Regions from separate parts of the Cellulosimicrobium sp. PMB13 genome, predicted to be linked through region 1. Evidence: riboswitches for the same ligand, from Rfam matches in the RefSeq annotation. Region 1 holds a riboswitch; the other holds the start of a gene.
The links. A riboswitch is a leader RNA that binds a small molecule or an ion and turns the genes downstream of it on or off. The one in region 1 is predicted to bind thiamine pyrophosphate.

Region 1 (5,512 bases):
GCTCGAGCCCGACGGCACGGACCTCGTCCTTGAACAGCGTGCGCAGCGGCTCGACGAGCGAGAACTGCAGGTCGTCGGGCAGGCCGCCGACGTTGTGGTGGCTCTTGATGTTCGCCGCGCCCTCGCCGCCGCCGGACTCGACGACGTCGGGGTAGAGCGTGCCCTGCACGAGGAACTTGACCTCTTCCCCGTGCGCTCCGGCGTCGGCGACGATGTCGCGCGCGGCGTCCTCGAACACGCGGATGAACTCGCGGCCGATGATCTTGCGCTTGGTCTCCGGGTCGCTGTGGCCCGCGAGCGCGGTGAGGAACCGCTGCTTCGCGTCGACCACCACGAGGTTGACGCCCGTCGACGCGACGAAGTCGCGCTCGACCTGCTCGGCCTCGCCGGCACGCAGAAGGCCGTGGTCGACGAACACGCACGTGAGCTGGTCGCCGACGGCCTTCTGCACGAGCGCGGCCGCGACGGACGAGTCGACGCCGCCGGACAGGCCGCAGATCACGCGGGCGTCGCCGACCTGGGCGCGGATCGCTGCGACCTGGTCCGCGATGACGTTGCCGGGAGTCCACTCGGGGGCCAGGCCCGCGCCGTCGTACAGGAAGTGCTCCAGCACGGTCTGCCCGTGCGCGGAGTGCTTGACCTCCGGGTGCCACTGCACGCCGAACAGCCGACGCGCCCGGTCCTCGAACGCGGCGACGGGCGACCCCGACGACGTCGCCAGGACCTCGAAGCCCTCGGGCGCGCGGTGCACCGCGTCGCCGTGGCTCATCCACGTGGTCTGGTTCTCGGGGGTGTCGGCGAGGAGCACACCGGCCTCGCAGACCGAAACCTCGGTGCCGCCGTACTCGCGCTGGCCGGTCTGGGCGACGTCGCCGCCGAGCGCCGCGGCCATCGCCTGGAAGCCGTAGCAGATGCCCATGACCGGCACGCCGGCCTCGAACAGCGCCGGGTCGACGAACGGCGCGCCGGCCGCGTAGACCGACGACGGCCCCCCGGACAGGATGATCGCGGCCGGGTCCTTCGCGAGCATCTGCTCGACGGTGAAGGTGTGCGGCACGATCTCGGAGTACACCTTGGCCTCGCGCACGCGGCGCGCGATGAGCTGCGCGTACTGGGCGCCGAAGTCGACGACGAGCACAGGGCGCGGCGTCGAGGCGACCTGCGCCGTGGTGGGGTGGTCAGGGGTGGTGGCGGGAGACGTCACCGGTCCAGGATAGTCGCCGCGCAGCGCTCGTCCGGCACACCGCCTCAGGCGCCGGCCCGCTCCTCGATCCGCTCGCGCAGCGCCCGCGCCGCGGTCTCGGGGTCCGAGGCCTCCGTGATCGCCCGCACCACGACGACGCGCGTCGCGCCTGCGTCCAGCACGGCGTCCAGCCGCCCGGCGTCGATCCCGCCGATGGCGAACCACGGCGTCGTGGGGCGGGTCCCGGCGACGTCGCGCAGCAGGTCGAGCCCGACCGCCGCTCGACCGGGCTTCGTCGGTGTCGCCCACAACGGCCCGACGCAGAAGTAGTCGACCTCCGGGTCGGCCTCCGCGGCGGCGGCCTGCTCGGCCGAGTGCGTCGAGCGACCGAGGACGGGCGTCGCCCCGAGCAGCGAGCGGACCGCCCCGACCGGCAGGTCGCGCTGCCCCATGTGCACCACGGGCGCCGCCGTCAGGCCCGCGACGTCGGCCCGGTCGTTGACCGCCCACAGCGCGCCGTGCTCGTCCGCGACGCGCGCCACGAGCTCCTGGAGCTCGAGCTCGCGCGCGACGTCGAGCGACTTGTCCCGGAGCTGGACGACGTCGACCCCGCCCGCGAGCGCCGCGTGCAGGAAGCCCTCGAGGTCGCCGCGCTCCTCGCGCGCGTCGGTGCACAGGTACAGCCGGGCGGCGGCGAGGCGGTCGCGGGCCGCGGTGCCCGGGGTGACGGAGGTCTCGGTGCTCATCCGTCGGAGTGTAGGGGCGGGCGCGCCGCCACGGCCGGTACTGTGGCCGAGAGCACGGGAGCCCCGCACGGGGCTGAGAGGGCGTAGGAGCCGACCGTCGAACCTGATCTGGGTCATGCCAGCGAAGGGAGCGCACATGGACCCCCTGCACGCCGCCGTCCGTCCGGCTCTGGCCGTGGACGCAGAGGCCGACCTGCCCGACGGCGCGCGCGACGTCGTGGTCGTCGGCGGCGGGATCGTGGGTCTCGCCGTGGCCTGGCGCGCCGCGTGCGCGGGCCTGACCGTCACCGTGCTCGACCCCTCCCCCGGCGACGGCGCGACGCACGCCGCGGCGGGGATGCTGGCACCCGTCACGGAGGCCGACTTCGGCGAGGACGACGCCCTCACACTCCACCTGGCGGCGGCGCGCGCGTGGCCGGGGTTCGCCGTCGACCTCGAGCGCGCGACGGGGACGGACGTCGGCCTGCGCACCGCCGGGACGCTCACGGTCGCGTACGACACCGACGACCTCGCGCTCCTGCGCCGCGTGCTCGCGCTGCACGCCGCGCACGGCCTCGACTCGCAGGAGCTCACGCTGGCCGACGCCCGGCGGCGCGAGCCGCACCTCGGGCAGCGCGTCGCGGGCGCCGCGTGGGCGCCGCACGAACACGCCGTCGACCCGCGTGCGACGCACGCCGCGCTGCTCGGAGCGCTCGCAGTGCGCGGTGCTGCCGCACCCGGTGCGGGTCACAGGCTCGGGCCGGGCTCCGCCGTCGTGCGCGCCCGGGCCACCCACCTCGCGCTCGACGCGGCGGGGAGGGTCACGGGCGTGCACGACGACGCGGGCCGGCTCCACCGCGCCGGTGCCGTCGTGCTCGCAGCGGGCTGGGAGTCCGGTGCGCTGGCGTCGGGCGTGCCGGGCGTCGTCGTGCCGGTCCGCCCGGTCAAGGGCCAGACGCTGCGTCTCGACGCGGGGCCTGATCTCGCGCTCGAGCACGTCGTGCGCGGCGTCGTGCAGGGTCGGCCCGTGTACGTCGTGCCGCGCGACCCGGTCCCCGACGGGCAGGGCCACGGCTACGCCGGGCATCGCGAGATCGTGATCGGTGCGACGACCGAGGAGAACCCCGACGACCGTCGCGCGACCGCCGGCGGGGTGTTCGCGCTGCTGCGCGACGCCCGCGCGCTGCTGCCCGGGATCGACGAGGCCGCGATCGTCGACGTCACGCCGCGCGCCCGCCCCGCGACGCCGGACAACCTGCCGCTGATCGGCGCCACGCACGTCCCGGGCCTGCACGTCGCCGCCGGGCACGGCCGCAACGGCGTCCTGCTCGCGCCGCTCACCGCCGAGGCCGTCGTCGCGGGCCTGACGGGCGAGCCCCTGGCCGCCGACGCCGCGGCAGCCCTCGCCGCAGCGCATCCCGACCGCTTCACCGACGCCCCGGTCCGCCCCGCCCGCGCAGTCGGTGCCCTCGCTGCCCCGGGTGCCATCGGTACCCCCGTTACCCCGGGTGCCGTCGGTGCCGAACCCCGAGCTATGGGCTGATCACAGGCTGGAACCGCACACAACCCGGGGTTCGGCACCTACACCGCGCGTCACGGCACCCCGTCGACGACCCCTTCCACCCGGAGAGGATGACCCTCGTGTCCCCCACCCCCGCACCGACCGCGCTCGTCAACGGCGAGCAGTTCCCGCTCGACGCGACCACCGGCGTCGAGGACCTCGTCGCCGCGCTCGTCCCGGCCTACGTGACCGACGGGTCGCCGCAGGGCGTCGCCGTCGCGATCAACGACGCGGTCGTGCCGCGCGGCACGTGGTCGAGCACCGTGGTCGCGCCCGGCGACCGCGTCGAGATCGTCACCGCCGTCCAGGGCGGCTGAAGGAGATGTGCATGCACGCCACCGGTACCACGCACCCGGCCGACCCGGTCCTGCCGACGGACGTCGCGGCGTCGGGCACCTCGGCCCCGGGCACCCCGGACCCGGGGGTCGAGGAACGGGCCGGCGCGCTGCACGACCCCCTGGTCGTCGCCGGGACGGCGATCGGCTCGCGGCTCGTCATGGGCACCGGCGGCGCGGCGAACCTCCTCACGCTGGAGGACGCGCTCGTCGCCTCCGGGACCGCGCTGACGACCGTCGCGATGCGGCGCGTCGCGGTCCGGGCGGGCGGCGACCCGGCCGACGCCGGGATCTGGGGACTGCTCGACCGCCTCGGCATCAGGGCCCTGCCCAACACCGCGGGCTGCTTCTCGGTCCGCGAGGCGGTGCTCACGGCGCACCTCGCGCGCGAGGCGTGCGGGACCGAGTGGGTCAAGCTCGAGGTGATCGCCGACGACGTCACGCTCCTGCCCGACCCGATCGGGCTCGTCGAGGCGGCGGAGCAGCTCGTGCGGGACGGGTTCGTCGTGCTGCCGTACACCAACGACGACCCGATCGTCGCGCGGCGGCTCGAGGACGTCGGCTGCGCGGCCGTCATGCCGCTCGGCGCGCCGATCGGCACCGGGCTGGGCATCCTCAACCCGCGCAACATCGACGCGATCGCGGCCTCGGCGCGCGTGCCGGTGATCCTCGACGCGGGGATCGGGACCGCGTCCGATGCCGCGCTCGCGATGGAGCTCGGATGCGACGGCGTGCTGCTCGCCACCGCGGTCACGCGCGCCGCCGACCCCGTCCGCATGGCCCACGCGATGCGGCTCGCCGTGGAGTCGGGGCGCCTCGCTGCCGGTGCCGGGCGCATCCCGCGCCGCGAGGGCGCGCTCGCGAGCTCGTCGCCGCAGGGCCGCCTCGACCTCGCGCTGTGACCTCCGCGCCCGCGAGATAGAACGGGCCGTCGCGAGATAGCGACCTGCGGCCTGGCGCCCCGCTCGGACGGGTCGTGCGTCGCTATCTGGGCGGGGTGTCGCTATCTCACGGCAAGCTCGGGGAGCAGGGCCGGGACGCCGCCCACGACGGAGCGGGCGTCGACGCCCGCGGCGCGCGCGACGTCGGCCACGCGGGCCGACCGCGCACCCATCGCGCACACGACGACGACGGGCCGGTCGGTCGGGAGGTCGGCGAGGGCGGCGCGTGCCGCGGTGTCCGGCGCCCCCGGGGAACCGCCGAGGAAGCTGCCGCTCGGGACGAGCGTCGCGCCCGGGACCGGGCGCATCTGCGCCTCCCAGTCCTCGCGCACGTCGAGCAGGTACGCCGCCGGTGCGGCCCCGTCGGACGCCAGGAGGGTCGCCGCCTCGCGCGCGCTCACCTCGACCGGCACGTCCGGGCCCGACGCCGCAGGCTCGTCATCCGTTGTCGCCGTGCCGTCAGTCGTCGCACGGTTCGTCGTCGCGCCGCTCGTCGTCGTGCCGCTCGTGGTCCTCGCGCCGTCCGCAGCTGTCGCGGCGGTCGAGCCTGACGCGGCGGCCGCCGGGGCGAGGCCGCAGAACGCCGCGTAGGCGTCGTCGCCGACGAGGAGCTCCGACACGGGCTCGCGCGTGGGATCCGGGCGGACGGTGAGCTGGCGCCACGTGAGGTCGAGCGCGTCGTACACGGCGAGCCGGCCGAGCAGCGTCGTGCCCGCGCCCGTGACGAGCTTGATCGCCTCCGTCGCCATGACCGAGCCGACGGTGCC
Region 2 (5,512 bases), 700 kb from region 1:
GTCCTTGAGTACCGCGAGCTGCCCGACCCGACGCCGGGACCGGGGCAGCTCCTCGTCCGTGCGGCGGTCGCGGGGGTCAACTTCATCGACACGTACAAGCGCTCAGGCGTGTACGCGATGGAGTACCCGCACGTCGTGGGCAGCGAGGGTGCGGGCGAGGTGGTGGCGGTCGGCGAGGGAGTCGAGGACTTCGCCGTGGGCGACCGCGTCGTGTGGACGGAGGCGCCGGGCTCGTATGCGGACCTCGTGGTCGTCGCGGCGCGCGAGGCGCTGCCCGTGCCCGACGCCGTGACGTTCGAGGACGCGACCGCCGTCGCGCTGCAGGGCCTCACGGCGCACTACCTGTGCACGTCGTCGTACCCGGTGCGTCCCGGTGACCGCGTCCTCGTGCACGCGGGCGCCGGCGGGGTCGGGCTGCTCCTCACCCAGATGATCGTGGCTCGCGGTGGGCACGTGATCTCGACGGTCTCGACGCCGGAGAAGGCCGAGCTGTCGCGCGGCGCGGGCGCCGAGCACGTGATCGAGTACACCGCGCTCGGGGACCTGTCGCACGACCTCCCCGAGATCGTGCATGGTCTCACCGGTGGTGAGGGTGTCGCCGCGGTGTACGACTCGGTCGGCAAGGACACGTTCGACGCGTCCCTCGCGTCGCTGCGCCGCCGGGCGACGCTCGTGCTGTTCGGCGGGTCCTCCGGCCAGGTGCCGCCCGTCGACCCGCAGCGGCTCAACGCCGCGGGGTCGGTCTTCCTCACACGACCGAAGCTGGCCGACCACACGGCGACGCGCTCCGAGCTCGTCGAACGGGCGACGGAGGTGCTCGGCGCTGTCGCCGGCGGCACGCTGCGGGTGCGGGTCGGGGCCACCTTCCCGCTCGCCGAGGCCGCCGAGGCGCACCGCGCGCTCGAGGGGCGCGCCACCACGGGCAAGGTGCTGCTCGTGCCCGACGCCGCGGCGTCGGGCACCCCGGAGCAGGAGGCATGAGCTGGGACTGGGTCCCGGCGCGGCCCGGGGAGGAGGACGGGTCCGACGGCGGCCCCTCCCCCGCGCTGCGCCGGGCGGTGACGGTGCTGGCCGTCCTGTTCACCGGGGTGCTCGTCGTGTACTACCTGACGGTCGGCGTCCGGCAGGGCGAGGACCGGTGCGTCGCCGAACGGCCGGAGGGGGTCGCCGCGAGCCAGGTCGACTCACGCTGGCGGTGGTGGCCGCCCGGCACGGAGTGCGTCTACCCGACCGGGACCGAGGTCGCGCGCGCCTGAGACGCGGCGGAGCCGGCAGCCTGCACCTCGACCGGCACGTCGACCGGTGAGGTCGCGTACAGGTGGTCGACCGGTCCGCGTCCCGACCCGACCTGCAGCGCTACCCCTGCGCGCAGCGCCCCGGTGAGCCACTCCTTCGCGTCGCGCGCCGCCTCCGGCCAGCCCGCGCGCTGCGGGCGCAGCGCCGCGAGCGCCGCGGAGAGCGAGCACCCGGTGCCGTGCGTGTGCGGCGTGTCGACGCGTTCGGCGTCGAACGTCGTCACGCGACCCGCGCCGCCGTCCGCAGAGCCGGGCTCCACGAGGGCGTCGGGTGACGTCGCGCCGGTGAGGTGCCCGCCCTTGAGCAGGACCGCCGTCCCGCTCGCCGCGACGAACGCGCGCGCCTGCCCGAGCGCCTCGTCCCACGTCGTCGCGACCGGCGTCCCGGCGAGGACGGCGAGCTCGGGCAGGTTCGGCGTGACGACGTCGGCGCGCGCCGCGAGGTCGCGCACTCCCTGCTCGGCGCCGGCGTCCAGCAGGCGGTGGCCCGAGGTGGCGACCATGACCGGGTCGAGCACGACGTACGGGGCGCGCTCCCCGGCGCCACGGCGGAAGGCACCGAGGTCGTCGAGCCACGACGCGATCTCGCGCGCGTTCGCGGCGTCCGCCACCATCCCGATCTTCACCGCGTCGATCTGGACGTCGTCGGAGACCGCGTCGAGCTGCTCGCGCAGGAACACCGGACCCGGGACGTGCACGGACCGGACGCCGTGCGTGTTCTGCGCGACGAGCGCGGTCGTCACCGCCATGCCGTACGCGCCGTGCGCGCAGAACGCCTTGAGGTCGGCCTGGATGCCCGCACCGCCGGTCGGGTCCGTCCCGGCGACCGAGAGGACGCGCGGACGCGAGGGCCGCGGGGCAGGTGAGGTCGTGGAGGCGAGCGTCATCGCCGGACATCCCTTCGCTAGTACGAGCTAGATCAGGTTCGACGGGTGTGATCTCAGCCCTGTCCCAGGGCACCCCGTGTCGGTCCGCTCATGCTAGCGGTGCGGCACGCCGTCGCGACGCGCCGTCCGTCCTCACTCCTGGTGGATCGCCTCGCCCGCGATCTCGAGCGACACCTTCTTGCCGACGAGGAACCCGCCGGTCTCGAGGATCACGTTCCAGACGAGTCCGTAGTCCTCGCGGTCGAACTCGCCCGTGGCGTGGAAGCCGAAGATGTCGCGTCCGTACGGGTCGCGACGCGCGCCGCCGTAGCGCATCCTCAGGTCGATCGGGTGGGTGACGTCGCGGATCGTCAGCAGGCCGCTCACGACGAAGTGCCCGGCCTCGGCCGGAGCGGTGCGCTCCGTCGCGACGGTGGCGCGCTCCGGCGACCGGTTGCGCAGCCGCGCCCACGCGAGGATGGCGTCGTCCTGGCTCCCCTGCCAGCGGACGCCGGTGCTGCGGAAATCGAGCGTCGGGTAGGTCTCGACGTCGAGGAAGTCGGCGCTGTGCAGGTGCACGTCCCGGTCGGCGTTGTGCGTCGTGAGGCTCGCGGAGTCGATGCTCGCTGACACGGCCGAAGCGAGCGGGTCCTCCCCGACGAGGATCGTCGCGCTCGCCCTCGTGAACTCGCCGCGCACGGGCGAGACCATCATGTGCTGCCCGGCGAACCCGACGCGCTTGTGCGCCTCGTCGAGGACGTACGTGCCCGCGTCGGGGACGGTCATCCCGTTCCACTGCCGCACCGGTCGTGTGCTGGTCATCCGTCGCCCTCCGGAGGTCCTGTCGAGCCGCGACCGCGTCGAATGGCACGGTGTTGGTCGAGTGTCCAGAAGAGCATCCCGGATTGTTAGGTGAACATTCAACTAATCCGTGGGTGACCTTGCGTACAGCCGTCAGCGGGCGGGCAGCTCGCCGGGCATCGGGTCGTCGTCGCCCCAGCGCGTCACGCGCAGCCGGCGACCGTCCGGGCCGGGCACCACACGCTCGTCCCGGGCGGCGTCGTCGAGCGCGGCCTGCAGCGAGGCGGGCGAGTCGTGCGTGACGCGGACGAACGACCCGGAGAACGCGTCGAGCCCGCCCCCGGCGATCGCGACGACCATCTCGACCGTGCGCTCGACCGGGGTCCACTCCGTGCGTCCCTGGTGCATGACCATCGAGCCCGTCATGTCCGTCTGCACGACGCCGGGCGCGACCTCGAACGTGCGCAGCCCCCGGTCGTACCCCGAGCGGTGCAGGTTCGCGCCGAGGCGCAGGAGCGCCGTCTTGCTCGCGTTGTACGCGCTCGCACCGACCATGTCGTGCGAGCCCGCGCCGCTGTTGAGGTCGACGACGCGGCCGCCGCCCCGCGCGATCATGCCCGGGACCACGGTGCGCGCGAGCAGGAACGGCCCGCGGACGTTCGTCTCGAGGATCGCCCACCACTCGTCGGGGTCCGCCTCCCACAGCGGCACCTCGGCGTCGACCCGGCCCGCGTTGTTGACGAGCAGGTCGATCCCGCCGATCTCCGCCTCGGCTGCTGCGACGGCCGCGGCCACCGCCCCGGCGTCGGTGACGTCGGCCGTCACGACGACGGCGCGGCCACCGCCCGCGGCCGTGACCTCGTCCGCCACGTCCTGCAGCCGCGCGGCATCGCGGGCCAGCAGCGCGACGTCGAGCCCCGCGGCGGTCAGACCGACGGCGATCGCCCGGCCGATGCCGCGCGACGCCCCGGTGACCAGCGCCGTGCGCGCGGGCGCGACGGGCTTCCCCGCCACGCCCGCGTCGGCGCGGGTGCCGGTGCTCATGCCCGCAGCTCCGCCCCGACGCGCTCGCGCGCCGCCTCGACCGCACCCGCGCGGACGCGCGCGACGTCGTCGGCCGTGAGCGTCCGGTCGGCGGCCCGCAGCCGGAGCGAGAACGCGAGCGACTTGCGCCCCTCACCCACCTGCTCGCCCGTGAAGACGTCGAACAGCGTGAGGTCCTCGAGGAGCTCGCCCGCGCCGGCGGCGACCGCGGAGCGCAGCGCCTCGGCGGTGACGTCGTCGGCCACGACGAACGCGAGGTCCTCCTTCGCGGCGGGGAACGTCGAGACGGGCGCCGCGACGAGCGGCTCAGCGCTCGACCCGGCGAGCAGCGCGGAGAGGTCGACCTCGAACGCGACCGACCGCGCGGGCAGCCCGAGGTTCTCGAGCGCCTTCGGGTGCAGCTCGCCCGCGTGCCCGACGACCGTCCCGTCGGCGAGCGCGAGGCGAGCGCAGCGGCCCGGGTGCCACGGGGCACGATCGGGGTCGGCGGTCACGACGACCTCGACACCGACGTGCTCGGCGACGAGCCGGGCGGCGTCGAGCGCGTCCGTCCAGTCGGCGGCACGCCCCTCGCCCCACCAGCCGGCGCGCTCGCGCCGGCCGACGAGCACTCCTGCCACGTGGCGCGGCTGGTCCGGCACCGCGGCCGCGAGCGCCGCGAGCTCGTCGTCCGTCGGGCGCACGCCCGGCGGGAGCGAGGGCGCGGCCGGGGCGCCGACGCGCGGACGCGTCACGAGCCCGGTCTCGAACACCGCGAGGTCCGTCATCCCGCGACCGACGTTGCGGCGCGCCGTCTCCAGGAGCGTCGTGAGCAGGTCGGTGCGCATCAGCGGCCGGTCGTCCGCGAGCGGGTTGACCAGTCGCAGCGCACGACGGCGCTCGTCGTCGGCGGGCAGGCGCAGCGCATCGAGCTCGGAGGTCCCGACGAACGGGTAGCTGAGCGTCTCGACGAAGCCCGCCGCGGCGAGCGCGCGGGCGACCGAGCGGCGGACCGCCTGCTCGCGGGTCAGGCCACGACCGCCGGGTGCCTTCGGCAGCACCGACGGGATCTCGTCGTAGCCGACGAGCCGCGCGACCTCCTCGACCAGCTCCGCCGAGCCGGTGAGGTCGGGACGCCACGACGGGGGCGTGACCACGAGCGCGTCGGGCCCGCCGCCGGACGACACGTCGTCCGCGACGGCGCAGCCCAGCGCGCCCAGCGTGCCCACGATCTGCTCGACCGAGTAGGGCACGCCGACGAGCCGCTCCGGCTCCGAGACGAGCAGGCGCACGGAGGCCGGGGCGGGCACGCGGTCGAGGTCCGAGACCGCCGGGTCGGCGGTCCCGCCGCCGTGCTCGACGAGCAGGTCGACGACGCGCTGTGCGGCGACCGCGGGCAGGCGCGGGTCGACGCCGCGCTCGAACCGCTTCGCGGCCTCGCTGGAGAGCTTGTGCCGGCGCGACGTGCGCGCGACCGAGACGGGGTCGAAGTGCGCCGCCTCGACGAGCACGTCCGTCGTCGTCGGG

Region 2: linked by a shared signal. The riboswitch ahead of thiD (bifunctional hydroxymethylpyrimidine kinase/phosphomethylpyrimidine kinase) and the one ahead of thiO (glycine oxidase ThiO) in region 1 are both predicted to bind thiamine pyrophosphate.

The regions. Positions count from the first base shown of each region.
Region 1 is NZ_CP145910.1:2,150,461-2,155,972, reverse strand. It holds gene guaA (glutamine-hydrolyzing GMP synthase) at 1-1,204, opposite strand, end outside; gene thiE (thiamine phosphate synthase) at 1,249-1,929, opposite strand; TPP riboswitch at 1,974-2,076, shown strand; gene thiO (glycine oxidase ThiO) at 2,066-3,451, shown strand; gene thiS (sulfur carrier protein ThiS) at 3,550-3,786, shown strand; gene V5D56_RS09815 (thiazole synthase) at 3,798-4,706, shown strand; gene V5D56_RS09810 (ThiF family adenylyltransferase) at 4,808-5,512, opposite strand, start outside.
Region 2 is NZ_CP145910.1:2,854,833-2,860,344, reverse strand. It holds gene V5D56_RS12850 (quinone oxidoreductase family protein) at 1-981, shown strand, start outside; gene V5D56_RS12845 (hypothetical protein) at 978-1,256, shown strand; gene thiD (bifunctional hydroxymethylpyrimidine kinase/phosphomethylpyrimidine kinase) at 1,223-2,182, opposite strand; TPP riboswitch at 2,175-2,269, opposite strand; gene V5D56_RS12835 (YceI family protein) at 2,315-2,983, opposite strand; gene V5D56_RS12830 (SDR family oxidoreductase) at 3,116-4,006, opposite strand; gene pheT (phenylalanine--tRNA ligase subunit beta) at 4,003-5,512, opposite strand, start outside.